DNA from 4 places in the Mesorhizobium sp. LSJC269B00 genome. Region 3 is predicted to be linked to each of the others. Evidence: predicted binding sites of a transcription regulator. Region 3 holds the regulator's gene; each other region holds the start of a gene.
What was found. Region 3 encodes PhoB, which activates phosphate uptake and scavenging genes when phosphate is short. Its sites were predicted from a motif close to TGTCATNNANCTGTCAT; they were not measured.
Positions count from the first base shown of each region.

Region 1: a site for PhoB is predicted at 1,157-1,173, ahead of X771_RS151975 (esterase-like activity of phytase family protein). Genes of this name have one in related genera too.
Region 2: a site for PhoB is predicted at 1,858-1,874, ahead of X771_RS147725 (ceramide glucosyltransferase). Genes of this name have one in related genera too.
Region 4: a site for PhoB is predicted at 1,744-1,760, ahead of ppk2 (polyphosphate kinase 2). Genes of this name have one in related genera too.

Region 1 is NZ_AYVN01000004.1:443,220-447,064, reverse strand. Features, by position in the region: gene X771_RS151970 (LacI family DNA-binding transcriptional regulator) at 83-1,108, shown strand; gene X771_RS151975 (esterase-like activity of phytase family protein) at 1,270-2,745, shown strand; gene X771_RS151980 (L,D-transpeptidase) at 2,824-3,612, opposite strand; gene X771_RS151985 (MATE family efflux transporter) at 3,811-3,845, shown strand, end outside.
Region 2 is NZ_AYVN01000006.1:31,047-34,891, forward strand. Features, by position in the region: gene X771_RS147730 (O-succinylhomoserine sulfhydrylase) at 1-594, shown strand, start outside; gene X771_RS147725 (ceramide glucosyltransferase) at 606-1,757, opposite strand; gene apaG (Co2+/Mg2+ efflux protein ApaG) at 1,980-2,372, shown strand; gene X771_RS147715 (Hsp33 family molecular chaperone) at 2,559-3,590, opposite strand; gene argF (ornithine carbamoyltransferase) at 3,699-3,845, opposite strand, start outside.
Region 3 is NZ_AYVN01000016.1:85,397-89,241, reverse strand. Features, by position in the region: gene X771_RS138810 (ROK family protein) at 70-1,305, shown strand; gene phoB (phosphate regulon transcriptional regulator PhoB) at 1,336-2,025, opposite strand; gene phoU (phosphate signaling complex protein PhoU) at 2,042-2,746, opposite strand; gene pstB (phosphate ABC transporter ATP-binding protein PstB) at 2,788-3,612, opposite strand; gene pstA (phosphate ABC transporter permease PstA) at 3,630-3,845, opposite strand, start outside.
Region 4 is NZ_AYVN01000011.1:144,657-148,501, reverse strand. Features, by position in the region: gene X771_RS142340 (glycosyl transferase family 90) at 1-512, shown strand, start outside; gene X771_RS142345 (aldo/keto reductase) at 533-1,576, opposite strand; gene ppk2 (polyphosphate kinase 2) at 1,821-2,741, shown strand; gene X771_RS142355 (dihydrofolate reductase family protein) at 2,930-3,574, opposite strand; gene X771_RS142360 (helix-turn-helix domain-containing protein) at 3,685-3,845, opposite strand, start outside.

The sequences.
Region 1 (3,845 bases), on a different contig from region 3:
CAATCGGCTGTCAGCGAAAATCATCCCGAAGCCTTGGCCTGGGCGGCAGCCGGTGCTAGCCAAGACAGGGGGAGAACTGTCCTTGGCGTCCAGTATCCATGACCTAGCGCGTCACCTGAACATTTCGATCGGCACCGTGTCGCGGGCGTTGAACGGCCGCGCCGACGTCAATGCCGACACCCGCCAGCGCGTGCTCGCCGCCGCCAAGCAATTGAACTATTCGCCCAACCAGTCCGGCCGCAGCCTGCGGCAAGGCACCACCCATTCGATCGCCTTCATGCTGCAGCCGCATCCGGGCGACCAGCAATATGGCGAACCGTTCTTCATCCCGTTCCTGATCGGTCTGCAGGGCCGGCTGGCCGAGGATGACCTGGATCTGATGGTCGTCATGGGCGAGCCCGGCCAATATCAGCAGGAGAGGCTGCGCCGCGTGGTTGAGACGCGCCGGGCCGACGCGGTCGTGTTGGCCAATACACGGCGGGAAGACGATCGGATCGACTATCTCAGCAAGGCCGGCTTTCCCTTCGCCACGCTTGGCCGAAGTCAATCCGGCGACGACACCTATCCTTCGCTCGATATAGATTTCGAGAGGGCGGGTGATGAAGCCGTCGACCGGCTGGTCGCGCGCGGCCACCGCCGCATTGCCGCCATCCGCCCTTCGCTTGATCTCAACTTCGGCTACCTGTTCCTCGACGGCTACCGCAAGGCGCTGGAGCGGCATGGCATCGAAGTCGACCCCGGCCTGATCGCCGACGGCTTCATCAACGAGGCCGGAGGCTACCAGGTGACGCCGCGCGTGATGCTCTCCAAGGACCGGCCCACAGCCATCATCTTCAACAATGACGCAATGGCGCTCGGCGGCTGCAAGGCACTGGCCGAGATGGGCATCAGGCCCGGCCACGACATCGCGGTGATCGTCATCGTCGACACGCCGCTCTGCCGCTACTTTTCACCGGCGCTGACCGCCTTCCGTCCGTCGCTGGAGCCGATGGGCCGGCGGCTGGCCGAAATGCTGCTGGCCTCGCTTCCCGCCTTTGCCGGCCCGGAAGGTCCGCGCATCATCCGCGAAGTCTGGCCGCTGGAGCTGATCGCGCGCGACAGCGATTGATAGTGCGTCTCTCCCTTCTCCCACAAGGGAGAAGGAAGAGGCCCGCTCTGTCACGCAAGTATCATGTTCGCGTCCTAGACCGCTTTGCGAGAGGGCGACATCGTCGATGCGATGCGGTGGCCCCTTTGCGCCGCTCAAGGCTTGTCACAAAGAGGATCTCCATGAAAATCTCGCACCGAACCGTGTCGCTCGGCGCCGCGCTGGCGCTGTTTACCGCCCTGACCCCTGCCCTTGCCGACAGCACAGCCACCGTTGGTGGCTTCGTCAACAAGGGCCTGGTCGGCGTCGGCCGCATCCCGGCCGATCAGAAGGACAAGTTCGGCGAGACCTTCGGCTCCGGCTCCGGCATGTCGATCGACGCCGCAAGCTGGACCCGTGGCGCGGACGGCTACAAGGGCTCGCTCTGGTTGCTGCCCGACCGCGGCTACAATGTCGTCGGCACCACCGACTACCGGCCGCGCCTCAACACTATTCGCATCGAGTTCACGCCGGCCGCACTAGGCGCCACGCCCACCTCCGGCCAGGAACAGACAGGCGTCAAGGCGACGCTTGCCGATTCCCTGCTCCTCACCGACGACAAGGGCGCTGACGCCACCGGCCTCGATCCGCTCAACGGCGTGCGCGCGGCCAATGGCGACCTGCCGATCCTGCCCGAGGCCAATGGCAAGCTGGCGCTCGACAATGAGGCGATCGCGCGGCTGCCCGACGGCACCATGTTCATCTCTGACGAATACGGCCCCAACATCTACCGCTTCTCGGCCGACGGCCATCTGTTGTCGGCAACGCAGCCGCCCGCCGCTTTGGTGCCGATGCGCAAGGGCGCGCCGAACTTCGCCTCCGACAATCCGGGCCCCGGTGCAGCCGAACCCGATCCGAAGGATCCCGAAACCGGCCGCCAGAACAATCAAGGCCTCGAAGGCATGGCGCTGACGCCGGACGGCAAGTCGCTGATCACTGTGCTGCAGTCGGCGCCCCGCCAGGATGGCGGCGATTCGCCCGCGACGCGCCAGAACACCCGCGCGCTGGTCTACGACGCCTCCGACCCGGCCCATCTCAAGCTGGTGCATGAATATGCCGTGCCGCTGCCGGTGTTCAAGGACGCCAAGGACAAGACCAAGGTCGCCGCGCAGAGCGAAATCGTGGCGCTGTCCGACAAGACCTTCCTGATGCTGGCGCGCGACAGCGGAAACGGCCAGGGGGTGAAGGGCGATACTTCGCTGCTGCGCCAGATTTTCGTCGTCGACGTCTCTGGCGCCACCGACATTGCCGGCGGCGCCTTCGATGCCGCCGACAAGCCGCTGGCGCCCAAGGGCGTGCTCGACCCCTCGGTGACGCCGGCCAAGCTGACGCCGTTCATCGACATCAACGACAACAAGGAACTCGGCCGTTTCGGCCTGCATGACGGCAAGCCGAACGACAAGAACAATCTCTCGGAGAAGTGGGAAGCAATGTCTGTGGTCAGCCTGCTCGATCCGGCGCTGCCCGACGACTATTTCCTGTTCGTCGGCAACGATAACGATTTTCTCACCCAAGACGGTTTTCAGGTCGGCGCGCCCTACAAGGCCGACGACGGCGCCGATGTCGACACCATGTTCCTGGTCTATCAGGTCACGCTTCCGGGCCTCGCCAACAAGTAGCCGTATACGGAAAGGCGGACGCGCCCGGCGCGTCCGCCTCTAACCGTCTGTCGGCGATCAGCGATGCCGTGAAGGCACCTATTTCAAAATCTCCGCATCCCTTGGCACGCCGGCATCGATCGGCTCGGCGGTCCGGCTCGACACAGCCATGATCTTGCCCGCGGCCGACAGGTTCGGGCGCACATAGACCTGGGCTACGCCGTTGACCCGGCTGTAGAGGTCGATGATGTCCTGGTTCATGAAGCGCACGCAGCCCGACGACGCGTTCTTGCCGATGGAATCCCATTCCGGCGTGCCGTGCAGCCGGTACATCGTGTCCTTGCCGTCGCGGAACAGATAGAGCGCGCGCGCACCGAGCGGGCTCTGCGGTCCGGGCGGCATGCCGTCCTTGTATTTCGCCAGTTCCGGCCGGCGCTGGATCATTTCGGGCGGCGGCGTCCACACCGGCCATTTCTTGCGCGCCTGGATCACGGCGCTGCCGGTCCAGCCAAACCCGGCCTTGCCGAGGCTGACGCCATAGCGCATTGCCTTGCCGCCGTCGCGCACCAGATAGAGAAAATGCTCGGATGTATCGACGACGATCGTGCCGGGTTTTTCGCCGGTCGGATCGTCCACGATCTGGCGCACGAACTTCGGATCGAGCTTGGCCACGGGGATTGCCGGCAATGAAAAGCCCTCATCGACGCGCGCCGAATACATGATGGCGGCATCGCCCAGAGCCGGTTCAGGCGCCGGGGCGGGCGTTGGCGGCACCACGACATCGGTCGTGGTGCAGGCTGAAAGCGCCATGGAAGCGGCACCCAAAGCGGATATTCCAAGAAACGCGCGCCGGTTCAGGCGCTCGGAAAAAAGCGGATTGTCGGACATGATCCCCCCAGCCTATTCATCATATCCAACAGGATATGCGACCCCACGCGGCGACGACCCATATCCCATTCCGGATGTTTTGAGAACTGATTAGCGTGAAGCCGCCAGGTGGCATGTTCCAATGCCGCATCGACCTTGTCCGTCAAATCGGCGATCATTGCCGGGCGGACTTTGAGATGAACCTTCGCCGAACAGCCCATGGACGAAAAAATACCCCCGCGCCGGCGCACCGG
Region 2 (3,845 bases), on a different contig from region 3:
GGCGCCCATATCGTCGTCTACTCCGCGACCAAGCACATTGACGGCCAGGGACGCTGTCTCGGCGGCATCATCCTGTCGGACAAGAAATGGATCGACGAGAATTTGCACGACTATTTCCGCCACACCGGCCCGAGCCTGTCGCCGTTCAACGCCTGGACGCTGCTCAAGGGCCTGGAGACGCTGCCGGTTCGGGTGCGCCAGCAGACTGAAAGCGCGGCCAAGATCGCGGATTTCCTGGCAGGACGGCCGGAAATCGCCCGCGTCATCTATCCCGGCCGCGCCGACCACCCGCAGGCCGACATCGTCAAGAAGCAGATGACAGGCGGATCGACGCTGATCTGCCTCGACATCAAGGGCGGCAAGCAGGCGGCCTTCGCCTTGCAGAACGCGCTCGACATCGTGCTGATCTCCAACAATCTCGGCGACGCCAAGAGCCTGATCACCCATCCGGCGACCACCACGCACAAGAACCTCAGCGACGAAGCTCGCGCCGAGCTTGGCATCGGGCCGGGAACGCTCAGGCTGTCGGTCGGTCTTGAGGATACGGACGATCTGCTGGAGGACGTTGCGCAGGCGCTGAAGGCAGCCGGATAGGCCGCGAGGCGTCACGCTCCCGACGAAACCTCTTCCAGTTCGGCCGTCTTGGTGCCGATGGTCATGATGTTGCCGCGCCAGTCGACGGCGCCGCTCAGCCAGCCGCGCGCCCAGATGGCGGGAAGCATCATGTCGCGCACCATCATCGCCGGGACCATGCGCAGCGACAGGTGCCAGCCCTTGGCCGCGGCCAGCGCGCATTCGGGAATGTAGGCCGCCGTCAGCACGGCCAACACCGTGGCCGGCAGGCTGATGCCGGCACTTGCGGCCGCCACCAGCGCCAACGCCAGCGGCACGGCGACGCCGGTCAGGATCTCGGGTGCGAAAAACAGCGGGAAAGTGACGCGGCGCAACCGCGCCCAGCGCGCCTGGCGCGACCAGATGTCGGCAAGTCGGCGCTGCCCCAGTGGTTGCTCGAAAGGCGAGGCAACGAGATTGACGTGCAGGCCCAGTCCGTTGACCAGCTTGGTTGCAGCAGCATCCTCGGCGATCTCGGCGGCCAGCGCGCGGATACCGCCACTGGTATCGAGCATCGGCTTGTTCCACAGCATGCTCTTGCCTTGGGCAAAGCCGAGACCGAGCGCCTCGCCGGCATATTGCCAGCGCGCCTGCAGCGTGTTGAGGAACGCGCATTCGACCTCGGCCCAGAAGCCATCCGGCCGCGAGCCGATCGGCGTCGAGCAGATAAGCCCGGTATTGGTCCGCCAGGCCGCCATCAGGTGCTGGACGTAATCCCTAGGCATCAGCACGTTGGAATCCGCCAGAATAACCCAATGATAGCGCGCCGCTTCCCAGCCCTTGACGCAGTTGTTGAGCTTCGGGTTGCTGCTGACGCGGTCGTCGCCGATCAGCAGCCGGGTCGGCACGTTGGGAAACAGGACGATCGCCCTGTTTATCAGTTCGACGACCGGGTCGTCGGCGTGAGCGACGCAGAAGATCAGTTCGTAGATCGGCCAGTCAAGCGAGAAAGCTCGCTGCAGCGTCTCTTGTGTGAACGGCTCCACGCCGCGCGACGGCACGACGATCGAGACCGGCGGCTGCTCGTTGGACGGCGGAGGGATGAGACGGCGCGCTTTCAGCTTCGACGATGCAAGCAGGATGCTGGCGAGATTGGAAAGAAGCAAAGCGGAGGAAGCGAAGGCGGCTGTGAGAGCTGGTTCCATCGAGATCTGGTCACTCCGGAAAGGCCGCTCGCGGCTGCTTTGTCAGTCGACAGATGGGCCTTGAGTCGCCGGCAAGGTTTGCGCACACCAACATTGTCATGTGTCACTTAAATGACATTGTTTGTCGGCACCTGCGCTTTGAGGCTGGCAGGACATGCCGCTCTGCGCGTATCAAACCGCATGGCGCGACAAATGTTCCCTGCCGCGCAACCGGAGCAGCCCATGTACCGCGCCGTCACGCGCAACATCGAAGTGCAGGTCAGACCGTTTTACCTGGAGGACCGCTCGGACCCGGCGGAGAACCGTTATGTCTGGGGCTACCAGGTGACGATCGACAACCAGTCGGACGATTTCGTGCAGCTTATGTCGCGTTACTGGCACATCACCGACGGCAGCGGCCGGGTCGAGGAAGTGCGCGGCGCCGGCGTGGTCGGCGACCAGCCTGAGCTCAATCCCGGCGACAGCTATCAATACACGTCAGGCTGCCCGCTATCGACGCCGTCCGGCTTCATGGTCGACCACTACACCATGCGCAACAAAAAGGGCGAGACGTTCGACGTCGCTATTCCCGCGTTTTCGCTGGATCTGCCGGGGACCCGACTGACGGTGAATTAGGGGTTTTCTCCCCGTCACTATACGGGGAGAAATGCCCGGCAGGGCAATGAGGGGCAGCGCCAGACTCATGAGGTTATCTTCCACGCACATGACCTAGGCTATGCGCGGCCATTCACCAAAGTTCGCGCTGCCCCTCATCCGCCCTTCGGGTACCTTCTCCCCGTGAACGGGGAGAAGGTAGAGATGCTACTGAGCTGCAAACTCCGCCGGGTCGAAGTCGTACTGCTTCGAGCAGAACTCGCAGGCGACGTGGATGCCGCCATCTTCGGTGCTGTCCTTGATTTCCTGCGCGGAAAACCCCTCGAGGATGCCGCGTATCTTGTCCCTTGAGCAGGAACATTGGTCGGCAACCGGCACGCCGCCGAAGACGCGCACGCCATGTTCGTGGAACAGCCTGTAGAGCAGCCGCTCGGCGCCGATGGTCGGGTCGATCAGCTCGGTCGGCTCGATGGTGCCGAGCAGCGCCACCAGCTCGCGCCAAGAATTGTCGGCCGGCTCGTTCATCACGTCGCGCGGATCGCCGTCGCCCCCCGAAATGTCGGGCACGCGCATGCGCTCGGGCGACTGCGGCAGGAACTGCGCCAGGATACCGCCGGCGCGCCACTGCTCGCGCGCACCGCCGGGGCCGGGCGTCAGCAGCTTGGCCACCGACAGCCTGAGGTCGGTCGGGATCTGCTCCGACTGGCGGAAATAGGTGCGCGCGGCGTCTTCCAGCGTCTCGCCGTCGAGCTGGACGATGCCCTGATAGCGCTGCGTGTGCGCCCCCTGGTCGATGGTCAGCGCCAAAACGCCGCTGCCCAGCAGCGTCTGCTGCGAGGTCTGGCCTGCGGCCACCAGGGCCTCCAGCCGGTCGGCATCGAAGCGCGCATAGGCGCGCAATGCCGAGGGCGTGGAGAAATCCGCGACCAGCATGTCGACAGGCCCGTCGGTGCGGGTCTGCAGGATGAACTTGCCCTCGAATTTGAGCGAGGTGCCGAGCAGCACCGTCAGCACACAGGCTTCCGCCAGCAGGCGGGCGACCGGCTCGGGATAGTCATGACGGTTGAGGATGGCGTCGAGCATCGGCCCGAGCTGCACGGTGCGGCCGCGCACGTCGAGCGGGCCTACCTCGAAGGGCACGACATGATCGTCGCCGGCATAGCCGAACTCGCCGAGTTTGGGGTGATGTTCAGTCACTTGATGCGTTTCCAACATGACAAAGCTCCAGGGCGCGGCCATGCGGCCCGGAGGGGTGCATGCGTCCAAACGCGCTTGATTTGCGTGATGGGGCGCAAATAGGCATCGCGCCGCCCCGGATCAAGCGCTTGGAGATCAAGCGCCTGGAGATCAAGCGCCCAGACACCAGGCCAAAACCGCCTTCTGGGCGTGGAGCCGGTTCTCGGCTTCGTCGAAGACAACCGAATGCGGACCGTCGATGACCTCGTCGGTGACTTCCTCGCCGCGATGCGCCGGCAGGCAGTGCATGAACAGGGC
Region 3 (3,845 bases):
GCCAATATTTGGCTGGTGCCGTCGAACGCCTTCACTATCATGAGGCGCGAGGAGGCCGGGAGGAAACAAATGTCGGTTGGAATCCGCCACGACGATCTGCGCCGTCGCAACCGTGCGATGGTGATTTCAGCCGTGCGCCGGGCCGGCCAGCCGTCGCGGACCGAGATTGCGGCGACCACCGGCCTCAGCCACTCGACCATATCGGCAATCTCGTCTGATCTGATTCAAGAAGGCATCCTGATTGAAGGCAAACCTGGCGAGACCGGCGCACTGAAACGCGGCCGGCCGCAGGTGGGCCTTGGTCTCAACCCGGAAGCGGCGGCGGTGATGACCGTCGTGCTGTCGCTCAATTTCCTGTCCGTCACCGTCATCGACTATGCCGGCCACGTCGTCGCCGAGGAACAGCGCCGGCTGGACACGCTGACCAAGCCGCGCGACGAGCTGATTGGCGAATGCGTAGCAATCGTCCGGCGGCGGCTTGAGGATCCCGACCTCGATGTCCAGAGCATCGCCCGCATTGCCATGGGCATCCAGGGCATCACCGATTCGCAGGCGCGCGCCATGCTGTGGTCGCCGATCACGCCACTGACCGACATTGCCTTCGCCGACATGTTGGAAGCGGAATTCGGCATTCCTGCCACCATGGAGAACGATTGCAACATGATGGCGGTGGCGCTGCAATGGCGCCAGCCCGAGCGCTACCGCGACAATTTTATCGCCATCCTCTTGTCGCACGGCATCGGCATGGGCCTGGTGCTGAAAGGCGAACTGTTCACCGGCACCCATTCCTCGGGCGGCGAGTTCGGCCACATGATCCACCGTCCGGGCGGCGCGCTCTGCCGCTGCGGGCGGCGCGGCTGCGTCGAGGCCTATGCCGGAAACTACGCCATCTGGCGCAGCGCCAAAATGATGAGCGAAGATGCCGAGCCGGTCGATATCGGCGACGCTGATATGCGCGCACTCGCCGCGCGCGCCCGCGAAACCGATGGCCCGGAGCGCGAAGCCTATCGCAGGGCCGGTGAGGCGCTCGGCTTCGGCCTCGGCAGCCTGTTTGCGCTGATCGACCCGGCCCCCGTCGCCATGGTCGGCGTCAGCGCCGCCGCGTTCGACCTGATCGAACCGGCATTGCGCGAAGCGATCGCCCAGACCGCCGGCGGCCAGCACTCGAAGTCGATCTCCTTCGACACCGAGCCCAACGAGCTGCCGCTGATCCGCGAAGGCTGTGCCATGCGCGCGCTCGGCTTCGTCGATCAGGAGATTTTTGCGCCGGGTATTCAGCCCAAATCCGGCAAGCATGTCGCGTGAATGGCCGGCAACGGCGCGACGCGCAGCATCCTAGTCTTCCCTGATCGCGTAGCCGGCGCCGCGAATGGTACGGATGACATCCGGCATGCGGCCGTTGTTGACCGCTTTGCGTAAGCGCCCGACATGGACGTCGACGGTTCGCTCGTCGATATAGATCGTCTCGCCCCAGACATTGTCGAGCAGTTGGCTGCGCGAGAACACGCGGCCGGGATGGCGCATCATGAATTCGAGCAGCCGGAACTCGGTCGGTCCGAGCCTGATCTCGCTCTTCTTGCGGTAGACCCGGTGCGATTCTCGGTCGAGCACGATGTCGCCGACCTTGAGCACGCTGGACAGCACTTCCGGCTTGGCCCGGCGCAGCAGCGCCTTCACGCGCGCCATGAACTCCGGCGTCGAGAATGGCTTGACCAGATAGTCGTCGGCGCCGGTGGACAGGCCGCGCACGCGATCGCTTTCCTCACCGCGCGCGGTCAGCATGATGATCGGCAGCCGCTCGGTTTCGGGCCGCACTCTAAGCCGCCGGCAGAGCTCGATGCCGGAGACAGCCGGCACCATCCAGTCGAGCACCAGGAGATCGGGCACGTTTTCCTGCAGGCGGATCTCGGCCTCGTCCCCGCGTGTCACCACCTCGACCTGATAGCCTTCGGATTCGAGGTTGTAGCGGAGGAGAACGCCTAGCGGCTCCTCGTCCTCCACGACCATGATGCGTGGCGCGATCATAGGCAGTTCACCCTCATCAGGCCGGCGTGGCCATCGCCGTCTCGTCCTGCTTCGGACGATTGGCGGGCAATTGCTGGCCGGTCAGCACATAATACGCATTTTCGGCGATGTTGGTGACATGATCGCCGATGCGCTCAAGATTCTTGGCGCAGAACAAGAGATGCGTGCAGGCGGTGATGTTGCGAGGGTCTTCCATCATGTAGGTCAAAAGCTCACGAAACACGGACGTGTATTTGACGTCGATGCGCTCGTCGTCATTCCTGAGTTTTGCAAGAGCTGCCGCATCGGTGGCGGCATATTCCTCGACGACGCCTTGCACCTGGATCAGCACCAGTTGCGCCATGGCATCGATGGAGTGCGAGAGGTCGCGCGGCGTGACGCTCAAGCCTACGGTGCCGACGCGTTTGGCGATGTTCTTGGCGAGATCGCCGATGCGCTCGAGGTCGCCCGCCATGCGGATCGAGCCGACCACGGCGCGCAGATCGTTGGCCATCGGCTGGCGCTTGGCGATCAGCGTGATGGCGCGGTCGTCCAGTTCGCGCTGGCGCGCATCCATGATGGCGTCGTCGGAAACGACACGCTGTGCCAGCGCATTGTCCGAATTGAGCAGCGCCCTGGTCGAGCCGCTGACCATCGAGCCTGCCAGATCGCCCATGTCGCGGATCAGCTTGCTGATCTGCCCGAGCTCTTCATCGAAGGAGGCGACGGTATGTTCACCCATGATCTTGGTCCTCGTGCCTGAAAATTCACCCGCCGGACGGCTCAGCCGAAGCGGCCGGTAATGTAGTCCTGGGTGCGCTTGTCGTCGGGGTTGGTGAACATCTTGTCGGTGGCGCCCTCCTCGACGAGATAGCCGAGATGGAACATCGCCGTGCGCTGCGACACGCGCGCCGCCTGCTGCATCGAGTGGGTGACGATGACGATCGTGTAGTTCTGGCGCAGTTCGTCGATCAGCTCCTCGACACGGGCGGTGGCGATCGGATCGAGCGCCGAGCAGGGCTCGTCCATCAGGATCACCTCCGGCGACACGGCGATGGCGCGCGCGATGCACAGGCGCTGCTGCTGGCCGCCGGACAGGCCGGTGCCGGGCTCCTGCAGGCGGTCCTTGACCTCGTTCCAGATCGCAGCCTTCTTCAGGCTCTGCTCGACGATCTGGTCCATGTCGGACTTGCGCTTGGCCAGCCCATGGATGCGCGGGCCGTAGGCGACGTTCTCGTAGATCGACTTCGGGAACGGGTTGGGTTTCTGGAACACCATGCCGACGCGGGCGCGCAGTTCGACGACATCGATGTTCTTGTCGTAGATGTCGTCTTCATCGAGCGTGATCTTGCCGGTCACCCGCGCCGAATCGATGGTGTCGTTCATGCGGTTGAGGCAGCGCAGGAAGGTCGACTTGCCGCAGCCGGACGGGCCGATCAGCGCCGTCACCTGGTTCTGAAGCACGTCGAGATTGACGTCGAACAACGCCTGCTTCTCGCCGTAGAAGACGCCGACCTTGTCGCCGCGCATCTTGATGACTTCGTTCGACTTGGCGTTCATTTTGTCGCCCACTGCATTTTCAAGGGACTGTTCGGTCATGATGTTCATACCAAATTGCCTTTTTTCTACCAGCGCCGCTCGAACCGGCGCCGAAGCACGATCGCGGTGATGTTCATGGCCATGAGGAAGACGAGCAGGATGATGATGGCGCCGGACATGCGCTCGACAAAAGCGCGCTCAGCCTCGTTTGCCCACATATAAATCTGCACCGGCAGCGCGGTCGCCGGATCGAAAGGCGTCGTCGGATAATCGGCGACGAAAGCGACCATGCCGATCAAGAG
Region 4 (3,845 bases), on a different contig from region 3:
GGCGCGGCGAACTCAACAATCCGATCCGCACCTTGTTGCTGGATGCAGCCCGCAATCTGCCGTTCTGCGATGTCGGCACGCCGAGGGCGACAGCACCTGCGGAATACCGCAAGCCCTATCTCAGCATCGATCAGCAGCGCCGCTACCGCTATATCATCTCGCTCGAAGGCAATGATGTCGCGACCAATCTGAAATGGATCATGAGCTCGAACTCGCTCTGCCTGATGCCGCCGCCGACCTATGAGACCTGGTTCGCGGAAGGGCAGCTCGAGCCCGATGTCCATTATGTGCCGCTGGCGCCCGACTTCAGCGATCTGGCCGAGCGCGTGCACCATCTCGAGAAACATCCGGCCGAGGCCCAGCGCATCGTTGCGGCGGCCAACGCCTATTGCCGCAAATTCGCCGACGAGCGGGCCGAGCAGGCGATCTGCCTGCTCGTGCTCTACAAATATTTCGTGCTCAGCGGCCAGATCGAGACCGATCCGCAGGTCTGGCGGTTTATCGCGGGCTAGCGGCCTCCGGCGCCCTTAAGTCAGATGACGCTGCGGTCCATAACCAGATCGGCCGGGCCGAAGCGGTCCTTCGCGGTGAACTGCTGGTGCCAGTAGGGATAGAGCACCGGCGGCCGGCTGACGGCATCGAGACGCTGGCGTTCATCAAAGGACAGCGTCAGGCTTGCCGCGGCGAGATTGTCTTTCAACTGGGACTCATTGCGTGCGCCGATCACCAGCGAACTGACGGCTGGCCGGCCGAGCAGCCAGGTCAGCGCCACCTGGGCCGCCGAAACGCCGCGTGCCGCACCGATGTCGACCAGCACATCGACGATCCGCCACAGCCGGTCCTCGTCGCGGATCGGCGGTTCCGACCAGCCGCCGATCTGGCGCGCCGTCGGGCTGTCGCGGCGGTATTTTCCCGACAGCAGGCCGCCGGCGAGCGGGCTCCACACCAGCACGCCAAGGCCCTGGTCGACCGAGATCGGCAAGAGCTCATACTCGGCCTCGCGTGCTTCCAGCGTGTAGTGGATCTGCTGGGTGACGAAGCGCGGCTGGTGCTGGCTGTCGCTGATGCCCAGCGCCTTCATGACCTGCCAGCCGGAATAGTTGGAGCAGCCGACATAGCGGATCTTGCCCTGGGCAACCAGCGTGTCGAGCGCGGCGATGGTTTCCTCGAGCGGCGTCGCGCCGTCCCATTCGTGAAGGAAATAGATGTCGATGACATCGGTCCTGAGGCGCTTCAGGCTCTTCTCGCATTCGCGGATCAGATGATGGCGCGACAGGCCTTCGTCATTGGGGCCCTTGCCGATCCGCATGCGCGCTTTGGAGGCGATCAGCACGTCGTTCTTGCGCTTGCCGCCGAGCGCCTCGCCGATGATCTCTTCCGACAGACCGTTGGAATAGACATTGGCGGTGTCGATGAGATTGATGCCGGCATCGATGCAAGTGTCGATGATGCGCGAGGCCTCCGCGAGATCGGAATTGCCGACGGCAGCGAACGGCCCGCTGCCGCCGAAGGTCATGGTTCCCAAGGTCAGCGCCGAAACTTTCAAGCCGGAACGGCCAAGCGTGCGGTATTCCATGTCTGATCCTCGTAGTTTTGGTGGGGAGGCGGTTTTAGCAGGAAAGGGCGGGGAAGCCCGAACGGGTCCGCTATTTGTAGGACAATTTGAGCGGCTTGTCGCCATGCCAGGGCGCTGGATCGGCAATGCCTCGCTGCTTTGCAGTGAAGACCGGCTGGCCGGCGGCTTGCAATAAAACCGTCATTGCCGGCCTATATCAAGTCGGCTCAGGGTTTCATGTCAGCCGGCAAGCGGAGCAGTGGAAATGAATGAGCTAAAGCAGAATTCTGCGGCCAGGGATTGGCTGGAAGCCGAACTCGCCGACACGCTCGACGAGGACTATGAGCTGGAAATCTCGGAGCCGGCGCTGTCGTTGGAGATCGCCAAGATCTACAAGAACGCGCATCCGCCGTCGATCGATCGCATGCAGTATTTCCGCGACCTGATCGGCTTGCAGTCGGAACTGATCAAGCTGCAGTCCTGGGTTGCCTACCACAAGAAGAAGCTAGTGGTGGTTTTCGAGGGCCGTGATTCCGCCGGCAAGGGCGGCGTCATCAAGCGCATCACCCAGCGCCTCAACCCGCGCATCTGCCGCGTCGTGGCGCTGCCGGCGCCGACCGAGCGCGAAAAGTCACAATGGTATTTCCAGCGCTACGTGCCGCATCTGCCGGCCGGCGGCGAGATCGTGCTGTTCGACCGCTCCTGGTACAACCGCTCCGGCGTCGAGCGGGTGATGGGCTTTGCCGAACCCGATCAGGTCGAAGAGTTCTTCCGCGACGTGCCGGAGTTCGAGCGCATGCTGGTCCGCTCCGGCGTCACGCTGGTCAAATACTGGTTCTCGATCACCGACGAGGAACAGCAGATGCGCTTCATGATGCGCATCCACGATCCGATGAAGCAGTGGAAGCTGTCGCCGATGGACCTGCAGTCGCGCGTGCGCTGGGAGCAGTACACCAAGGCCAAGGAAGAGACGTTTGCCCGCACCAACATCCCAGAGGCACCGTGGTACATCGTCGAAGGCAACGACAAGAAGCGGGCGCGGCTGAACTGCATCGACCATCTCCTCAAACAGCTGCCCTATGAGGACGTGCCGCACGAAGAAATCACGCTGCCCGAGCGGGTGTTCAACCCGGAGTACGAGCGCCAGGTCCTGCCGCGCGAGCTTTACGTGCCGGAGAAGTATTGAGCACTTTTCCTTCTCCCCGTTTCACGGGAGAAGGTGCCCGAAGGGCGGATGAGGGGCAGCGCCGGCATCGGCGAATTCACAGTCGTCGGACGCTGCTAACCTCCAAAAGCAGCGCTGCCCCTCATTGCCTGCCGGGCATTTCTCCCCGTAGAACGGGGAGAAAGAAGCCTGCGCCTATCACTTCGCCACTACACCCGCTTGATCGTCACATGCGTGGCGAGCGCTGTCGCCACCTGCTCGGTGCACTGGTAACCCAGCTTCAGCATATCCAGCCCGGCAAACAGGCTCTCGCCCCTCCCGAGCAACACTGGCGACACAGCCAGATGCAACTCGTCGATGAGCTTCTCCTTGAGATATTGCCGGATAGTGGAAACGCCGCCGCCGACGCGGACATCCTTGCCGCCGGCCGCAGCCTTTGCTTGTTCGAGCGCGGCGTGGATGCCGCCGGTAACGAAGCGGAAAATGGTGCCGCCTTCCATCACAATGGGGTCGCGCTTGTGATGGGTCAGCACGAAGGTCGGCACGTGATAGGGCGGGTTGTTGCCCCACCAGCCCTTCCAGTTCTCATCCGGCCATTCGCCGCGGATCGGGCCGAACATGTTGCGGCCGAGGATCCAGGCGCCGACATTGTCGAAGCTGCGGACGGTGAACCGGTCGTCCACGTCGGTGCTGCCGCCATCCTTGCCGACCATCTCGTGGAAGGTGCGGGTGCCGGTCATCCATTTGTGCAGATCTTCGCCACCAACGCCGAGCGGATTTTGCAGGTCCTGGTCAGGACCGGCGCCGAAACCGTCGAGCGACAAGGTGAAGGCATTGACGCGCAGTTTGGACATGGAAGACTCCCTTTCGTGACCAGTTGTGATTTGCAATCAGTATTCAAACTGATTGCATTTTGCAACTAGTATTTTTAGAGGCAAGCCGATCTGTGGAATGCGCAGGGACCTCAAGCCGCCACGCGCTTCGGCATCACCGCAAACGGGCTGAGCCCAAGCCAGATCTGCATCTTGCCGGCGACGTCGAGATCGCCGGTCAGGCTGATCTTGTCGCGTTCCTTGTGAACTGTCGTCAGCCCCATCCAGATCGAGGTCATGGTGCACAGATCGG